DNA from 2 places in the Paenibacillus hodogayensis genome. Region 1 is predicted to be linked to the other one. Evidence: riboswitches for the same ligand, from Rfam matches in the RefSeq annotation. Region 1 holds a riboswitch; the other holds the start of a gene.
What was found. Region 1 has a riboswitch for cyclic di-GMP ahead of ABD796_RS06490 (transglutaminase-like domain-containing protein). Riboswitches for the same ligand answer to the same signal wherever they lie in the genome.
Positions count from the first base shown of each region.

Region 1 (4,134 bases):
CCGTTGGCCGAGCCGGTCAGGTTCATCACGAACACTTCGACCGAATTCGGAACGAGCGTCTGGCCCTGCTTCAAAGGATCGACGATCTTGGCGGCCGGGATCGGATCCAAGTTATAGTTCAGCTTGATATTCCACGTAATTTCCTTGCTAGTCGCATTGTAGGTACCGTCTTTGGTGCCGTTATTCTTCGTGTACGTATCCGCGTCGAAATCCGCCGTTTTCTCGATCGGACCTTTGCTGACGCCGCCTTCTTTCCACGTCATAACGGCTTTGTTTATAAACTTTTTCGTTTTGTCCGTTTTTTGGCCGATGTTAAACGTCGTGTCGTAGGTGACGGTGACCGTATCGTCTATCGGTTTATTGAACTTGATGATAAAGTCGGCGTCGGGAGCCGGAGCGATCAGTTCGTAATCCGCAGGCGAGGTCAACGTGACCGAACCTTTCTTGATCACCAGCGTGCTCGACAGCAGCGTCAGCCCGGCGTTCGTAAACGTGTCCTTGATGACGACATCGTCCAAAACGTACTTCGTGCCGTCGGCCTTCTTGTCGCCGTTGATCGTCAGCTTCCAGGACGTCGTTTTGTTTTTGTAGTTCGCGCCGTTAGCTTGCTTCAGGAACACTTGGCTTTCCTGAGTGACTCTTCCTTCCTTCGGAGTCGATCCGGGCGTTTCTACCTTATTGACGATCGCTTCGTTTTTTTCCACGCGGTTGATCGGCTTCGTCTGATACTTGATCGTATAAGGCGAATCGATATCCGAGTTGAACTGCAGGGTGAAGCCGTAAGTCGCGTGCGTAACGGTATACGCCCCGCTTGGCACCGTATCGGCGGTCGTGCCTTTGTATACGGTCAACGAATTCGGGACGAACGTCTGGGAGTTCGTGAACGAGTCCTTCAGCCAAGCTTGGCTTTGCGGGATGAACTTTTCGCCGAAGTTGTACTTGATCACCCAGGTGATGATACCGGTTTCCTTGTCGTACTTTTCCACCGATTTGGCCAGCAGCTCGCCGCGTTGCACCGTTACCGTCGCTTCCGCTTTGGCGTTCGTTCCGTTATCTCCGGAGAAGACCGCCGTGTTCTTGAAGCTGCTCTGGTCTCCTACGATGCGGGTCGAATATTTCACCTGATAGGCGGTGCTGATCGTTTCGTCAAGGAAAGACAGCTTGAAGCCGGTTCCGCTCGACGTATCGACCGCATACACAGCCGCTCCGACGGAAGCGCCTTGAGCGACAGAGCCGTCGCCGTTCACTTGAAGATGATAGACCTGGAAGGAGCCCGGGATCAACTCCAGTCCCGCAGGGGTCGGGTCGTTAATGACCGCATGCTTGACCTTTTCCAGCGCCTTGTTCACGTTGATCGTCCAGTCGATCTGGTTTTTGCCGTTTACCGTTCCCTGCTTATCCGCAGTCGGACCGGCCGGGGGTTTCAGGTGGACGATTACGGTCTGCACGCCGCCCTGGATCGGCACGGCAATGATGACCTCCGTGTTGCCCTTTACCGTCTGTGAACTGAACTCCGTACGGATCTCCAACTTGCCGCTTACGTTAGAATGGGATTCGACGTAGCTGTTGAACGTCATGACAACTTTGCCGTTCCGGTCTACCGTGAAGCTTCCGACCTGTCCTTGCCCGGAAGTAAGCGGGGCGGAGATGTCGGTGAAGATCTCGAACTGGCTCGGCAGATCGAAGGTGAACGTATCCCCTGCCTTGTAACCGTGGCCGTTCGGCAATACCCAGTCATAGATCAGGTTTATCGCCGCACCGATGTCCAGACGACTGTCCGGGTTATACACGGCGTCGATCACCGTACCCGTCTCATCCGTCAAGGTCACTTTGGTCAAAATACTCGCAGCGCCCGGACTGTAAACGGAGCCGTATACGGAGTCCCCTACGCTCCCCGACGAATCGGCAAATACCTGCGAAATATGGCTGCCAAACAACGTTTGACTCAGAAGCAACAAGGCAACAATGATTCCACTTATTCTTTTTTTCATTTTCAGTTTTTGTCTCCCAATCTCCTCGAAATGTACTTGGTGCAGCTCGCGAAGCGACACTTCATCGTTCGTGAAAGCGTGAATGTCCTCCAAGAATCGACGCCGGCGTTGGCGTTGCGGCCGAGGCTATGTAGGATTATGATGGCGTTGCCGGCACCGAGTCCGTCTTGGAACCACCTCCCGAATTCGTATTGCGCCGTTCGTAGGCGCTCGGCTCTGCCCGTCCCCGCGGGTGCGGAAAGGCGCATGGTCGGCGTTGTAAAGGCAAAGCGATAGAACTGATTGCAGTATAGTACGAAAAACTATACATTTTCTCAACAAGCCGAAAAAAGCCCTGGATGCGGATGTCCGGGGCTTGGCCTATTGTGATGAATGATTCGGCTTCTTACTGGCGTTATCGGGATGTTAATAAACTTTGGCTGCCGTATATTTTGCGGCATCCTTGATCATGGCGAAAGCTGTAGCGCTGCCGTTCAGGCCGGCATCGACCGTCGTATCGATGATGACCCAGCTTCCGTTCAAGTACACTTCGTTCCAGGCGTGATAGGCGGTCACATATTCCGTCGTGCCCATAACGAGCTTGGCCGGAATTCCCGTGCTGCGGAGCATCCCGGCGAACAAGGCTGCATAGCCGTAGCAAATATCTGTTTTCGTCAGCAGGGTACGGTCGATTTGCGGGATATATTCGGCAGGAACGTTGGCCGCGAGCTCAGCGTCGTACTTCACGTTGTCGATCACGTATTGATAAAGCGCCTGCACCTTCTCGCCATCCGTCGTTGCATTTTTTATCAATTCCTTCGCGATCCGGACCGTTTCGCGGGCTTCGCTCCAATTGACGTTTTGCACCGAGTTCAGGTAGACGTTCGCGTTGTCGGTCAGCGCCAGTTTAACGACGGTCTCGCCGACGACTTGATATTTCGTTCCGCTGATTTGCTCCAGTACGGTGACCGTATAGTCGCCGTTGCCCATCTGCAGGGGGAACGTCTCGGCGGGCACTCCGGCCTTCAATGTATAAGTATATTTATCAGTTCCTTTGGCAATCGTCAGTTTCGTTTTCACTTGCGGTTTGACGTCGTACCGGACAGTGACCGCTCCTTGTGCGAGCAGGTTCGTATCCAGCCATACTCCGATTTCCGCAGCCTGCGCCTTCGTCGCGACGAGCGCGGGGGCGAGGAGGAAAAGCGCCATAGCAAGCAGCACTAGTTTGCGCATGCTGAAAACTCCCTTCGGTGGCTAGGCTGCCATTTGACGGATCGTCAGGAAGGCCCTATAGCTTTGCGTCGCTGTCTTTCGACAGGTTTGCCATTATCGTGTTAGAGTCTGCTTTAAATCTATGGAGCTGTTGGAAGAGCGGTTGGGTTCCGAAGAACACAAAAAAAGCATGTTCGTTCGGTAGCTGGCTGCCATCTGACGGGAGTCAGGAAGGCCCTGTAGCTTTGCGTCGCTGTCTTTCGACAGGTTTGCCGTTATCGGGAAAAGCTTTTACAACTCAATTATATCAAATCCTTCGGGCAAATCAAGAGATATTTGGCCCGAAGGTCCTAGTAACTGGGAGATTGCAACCAAAACCTTCTTTCGATAGGATACATTGGTTCTCAATCGTCGAACTATTTGCTATTCTATAAGTTGAACGAAAGAACTTCTTGGAAAAGCGGAATGCAACGGTCTTCAAGCATTCGTTCAACTTATATAAAATTGCTGAAACCGCTATCTTGGTAGGACGATGTGCGGAATGGAACCGTAGAGCGCGGAAGAGTGTACGGGATCATAGTATTAGGAAAGGCAGTGAGGGAATGGGACAGTCGGCGAATAAGCTGGAAATGGAAGTGACGAAGAAACTGCAGATGGGCTATTTGCTGCATTTGCCGGAAGAGTACGATTCGGAGCCGGAGAAGCAGTGGCCGCTCCTCTTATTTTTGCACGGTTCGGGCGAGAGGGGCGATAACCTTGATAAGGTGAAAATTCATGGCATCCCCAAGATCGCTGAAAAAAATCCGGGTTTTCCGTTTATTGCCTTGTCCCCGCAATGTCCGCAAGGATCGAACTGGAGCAGGGAGCAGGAGACGGTGATTGTTTTGTTGGAGCGGATTACGCAGTCGTTCCGGGTCGATCCGAAGCGGATTTACTTGACGGGTCTCAGTAT
Region 1 is NZ_BAAAYO010000002.1:197,645-201,778, reverse strand. Features, by position in the region: gene ABD796_RS06495 (collagen binding domain-containing protein) at 1-1,991, opposite strand, end outside; gene ABD796_RS06490 (transglutaminase-like domain-containing protein) at 2,397-3,203, opposite strand; cyclic di-GMP riboswitch class I at 3,217-3,305, opposite strand; cyclic di-GMP riboswitch class I at 3,380-3,466, opposite strand; gene ABD796_RS06485 (carboxylesterase family protein) at 3,785-4,134, shown strand, end outside.

Region 2 (4,134 bases), on a different contig from region 1:
GCAGCTCGCAGCACCGCTCGATTTGCAGGGAATGGACATAATCCGTATACGTCTGGCCTGTCGCCTTCTTGATCAGACGGTTAAACTGGCGTTTTCCGATATGGATTTTCGTCGAAATGTCCGTCAGCGACAAAGGGTTTTGGACATGCTGCCGAATAAGCCGGGTAGCCGCCTCCATACGCGAATCGTCGCCGGCGAATGTGCCGCGGTTCTCCTCGTCCAACGAGCGAACCAGCGTCAGCAGCAGCTGGATGATATACGTTACGATCATCAGCCCCCGATTTTCCCGCCTTAACGCATATTCCTGGTGCAGTCTCAGCATCAGTCTTCCGGCCTCGTCCGCCATCGGCCCTTCCGTTCGCAGCCAAGTGGTCCTGCTGCGAATCGCGAGCAGGGCGTCGGCCTTCTCGGCCGGCAGCAGCAACGAGTGGCTGTCGATGATCCGATCGAACAGCTCGAGGCTGAACACGCAGTTGTATACGATCAACGGCTTCGCAGCCGCATCCGCCGGCCGGAACACGTGGGAGACGCCGACCGGTATGTAGAACAGATCGCCCTTGCCCGCAGGCACGACCTGGTCGTCTATATAATGAAACCCTTTTCCTTCCTCGACATAAGCCATCTCCACAAAATCGTGGGAATGCTCCTGAAGAGCGAACGTTTCCCTCGCTCTGTTGACGTACACGGGAAAATCAAAGTCGAATAACGACTGCCCGCGTACAGCCTCGACCGGTCTTTTGATCGTCATTTCGTCCTCCGCTTTGCCTGAGACAGCATGTCCGCATCCCCCGCCATCCCTATGCAGGAATAAGCGATAGAAGTTGTTTTCGACTCCTTATATCGCCGGAACAATGTCAGTATACCCCCTTGCGCGCATACGAAACAAGCCTTCGCGGCAGCCGCGAAGGCCTTAGGTCGAGATAAACGGACTGTCAGGAGGTTAATAAGCCGTTCCGCTTCAAGGAAGTGGAAAGCAGGCTGGCTTTGCTGATGAGATCGCGGAACGAGAAGGAGAAAAAATCGGGCTCCCGCAGACCGGATACGAATCCGACCGTAGTCGACACGGGAATGTGCTCGATAACGAGAGGCTCCCGCAGCGCTTCCAGAAGCTGCTGAAGCTCGCCCTCCGGGCGAACCGTCAAGATGACGAACTCGTCGCCCGCATAGCGGCACAAATAATCGTCAGCCGTTGCCAGGGAGAGCAGCCGGTCGGCGTACCCTTTGATCATATCGTCGCCGACCGGGTGACCGTATCGTTTATTGATTTCGCCGAAGTTGTTCAGATCGACGAACAGCAGGTGAAACCATTCGTGTTTGCGCAGCATCTCCTTGCCGACCGCCTGCACATAGCCCGGACGGAACAGGCCGGTGAGCGGGTCCTGCAGCTCGCTCAGCTGAATCCGGATCGTATCGCGGGTTATGATCCCGCACACCCGATTTCCATCGGAGACCAGCAGCCGCTCGATGCGAAGCCGCTCCATCGTGCCGAGCGCATCCCATATAAAATGGTCCTGATGCACGCTCATCGGATTGGGCGTCATCGCATCGGCGACAATCCGGTTCGGATGGGTTTGCCTGACGTCGCGGGAGGTGACGATTCCTATGATCGTCCCGTGGTCCTGTACGACAAGGGAACCGATCTCCAGCTTCGCCATCAGCTCGGATGCATGTCTTACGCTTTTGTCCGACGACACGGTCCGGATCGGGGAAGTCATCAGCTCGCCCACCTTCACGACAGTTCGACCTCCCGCTGGACCATCACCTCGATTTTCAGCTCGGACCGGATGACCATCGTATCGCTGATCAATCGATCCGCCTCCTCCAGTACGATGTTGATCAGCACGTCCTTATCCAGCATTTGCAAAAGCGAATTGCGGATAAGCACCGCCTCCACCTTCGGATGGTCGATCATCATAATCGTGAACTGCTCCGGCGAGAGCGCCTCAGCCATGCGTCTGACGGCTTCCGGTCCGATGGGTGCCCTGCGGCCGATCACGAGCAGATCCTGCATCGGCGGAACTTCGAACTCGGACATTTTTAACGATAAAGTGGCCCTGCGGGAATAAATACGTTTCTGATTCATGGTGAGTATACTCCTTAAGCCAATCAGTTCCCCTTCCAGGAGGAGTGCTCGTAGAATAACGTTCCTTCCACGGCAAGCTGCTCCAGGTTAAGCGGGATCGGATTGCGCAGCAATTGATCCGGCAAGCTGAGAAATTGCCGAACGTAAAATTCGTCGAACTGAATGCCGCTTTGTACGGCCAACTCTTCTTTCGCCTGTTCGACCGACATTCCTTTTTTGTAAGGCCGGTCGGAAATCATGGCATCGAACGCATCGATAATCGAGCACATGCGGGCAAGAACCGGAATTTCCTCGCCCTGCAGCCCCATCGGATACCCGCGGCCGTCCCACCGTTCGTGATGGTGCTTGACGATATCCAGCAGCCGTCCGTCCGTCATCTGTTCCTCGATCAGCAGCTTTTCGCCCCATTCCGGATGCGTTCTCATGGTATCCCATTCGCTCCGGTCTAGCTTGGACGATTTTTGCAAAATAGAGCCGTCGATCATGATTTTACCGACGTCGTGGACAAAACAGCCTACAATGAAAGCCTGCCGGTCGTCTTGATCCGACAATTGATGGAACGATGTCCAGCAATGGGCCAAAGATCCTACCCGCATAACGTGCTCAAGCGTCTCCCTGTCTTTATCCGACAATCGAATCAATAGACGGGTGATCGCGCTCAACATAATAAATCCCCCTTTTCGGCATAAAGCGATTTCAGGTTCGAATGTGGCCTTGTAAATACGGGAGATCCGATCAACAAAAAAAGCCCTCATCAAATCGAGGGCGCCCGTCTCACAATTCGGCGACCTGGCTGGCGTGATGTAACGAAAGTTACACGGTAGCCCCAATGGTTTTGCGACCTTATCTTTCGATAAGTGTGCCTTTGGATTCGTTTATGAACACGATTTTGATACTATCAACCTATTGCTTTTTAGTTGTATAATCCGATAGTTCGATTGTAACCGATTTGTATTTTTTTGTCACGATTGTTTGCGAAAGTTGTCGATCTGTCGCCTAAAAATAAAAGCCCCGGGCCCGCCGCAGCAGAACCCGAAGCCCAAGCTTTCCAAACCGGACAAACCGGCACTTTCATGCTATCCGGCTTTAACCTTTCATACGGAACGAATACACGTCGGCGTCCTTCAGCCGGAAGCGGAGACGGATCGGCCGGCCTTCCAGCCCGCGCAAGCTTGTTCCCGATGACCACACCACCGTCTCCTGCAGCGAATCGCCGTACAGAGGCTCCATATCGTCAAAGGACAATCCGTTCAGCGCGCGACCGGACTCGTCCGCGACCTCGACCTGCACCGAGCCGACCGCCGAGGTGGAGAAGTTCAGCTCCAGCCGTTCGCCGGTTGTAAGCAGCGGCTTCGTCGTCATCTCTCCGCCGGCGTAATCCGCCTGCACGGAAGCAAAACCGTGCTTTCTAACCGCTACGCGGCGCAGCCGCACGCTGTCGAAACGGTAATGCTCACCGATGTAGAAGGAGAACTCCGTATCGCTCTCCACACAGCCGTAAGCCGGCATGATGTTCCGGTCCGTCCAGTTGCGCTCGTCCAGGCCCGGCCGCACCCAGCCCTCCATAAACGTTCGGTCCCATGTCGTACCATCGCGACTCGTCATGAACACGGCGTCGCTGACGCCCCGCTCCCCGTGGCCGGCCACCCTTTTGCGTTCCGGCACGAAGCGCATCGGGAACGACAAGTACAGATGCTCGACCTGCGGGCACGGAATCGTCGCATTCGTATAAAAATGCTCCATCGGCGCTCCATACGAATACGTGTTGCGCCGCTGCGGCCCCCAGTGGATAAAATCGGAGGAAAGCGCGCTTTGCACGCCACGGATTCCGTCGGATGTAAAATAACGATTGTAGCAGCGGTATTGCCCGGCCTCGCCGTCCCAGAAGGCGATGTTCTGCGAATCGAACGCTCCGTCCGTCATGACGGGCTCATCCTGCAGCATCGACCAGCGGAGGCCATCCTCGGATCGCAGCGCATATAACGGCGATCGATTGTTCACGGTCTGGGCCGCATTGCCGATGCCGGCGACCGCCTTGTATGTTCCGGTCG
Region 2 is NZ_BAAAYO010000010.1:367,264-371,397, forward strand. Features, by position in the region: gene ABD796_RS20715 (helix-turn-helix domain-containing protein) at 1-748, opposite strand, end outside; gene ABD796_RS20720 (CBS domain-containing protein) at 933-1,733, opposite strand; gene ABD796_RS20725 (hypothetical protein) at 1,730-2,083, opposite strand; gene ABD796_RS20730 (HD-GYP domain-containing protein) at 2,107-2,748, opposite strand; cyclic di-GMP riboswitch class I at 2,864-2,957, opposite strand; gene ABD796_RS20735 (glycoside hydrolase family protein) at 3,170-4,134, opposite strand, start outside.
Region 2: another riboswitch for cyclic di-GMP. It lies ahead of ABD796_RS20730 (HD-GYP domain-containing protein); the one in region 1 lies ahead of ABD796_RS06490 (transglutaminase-like domain-containing protein).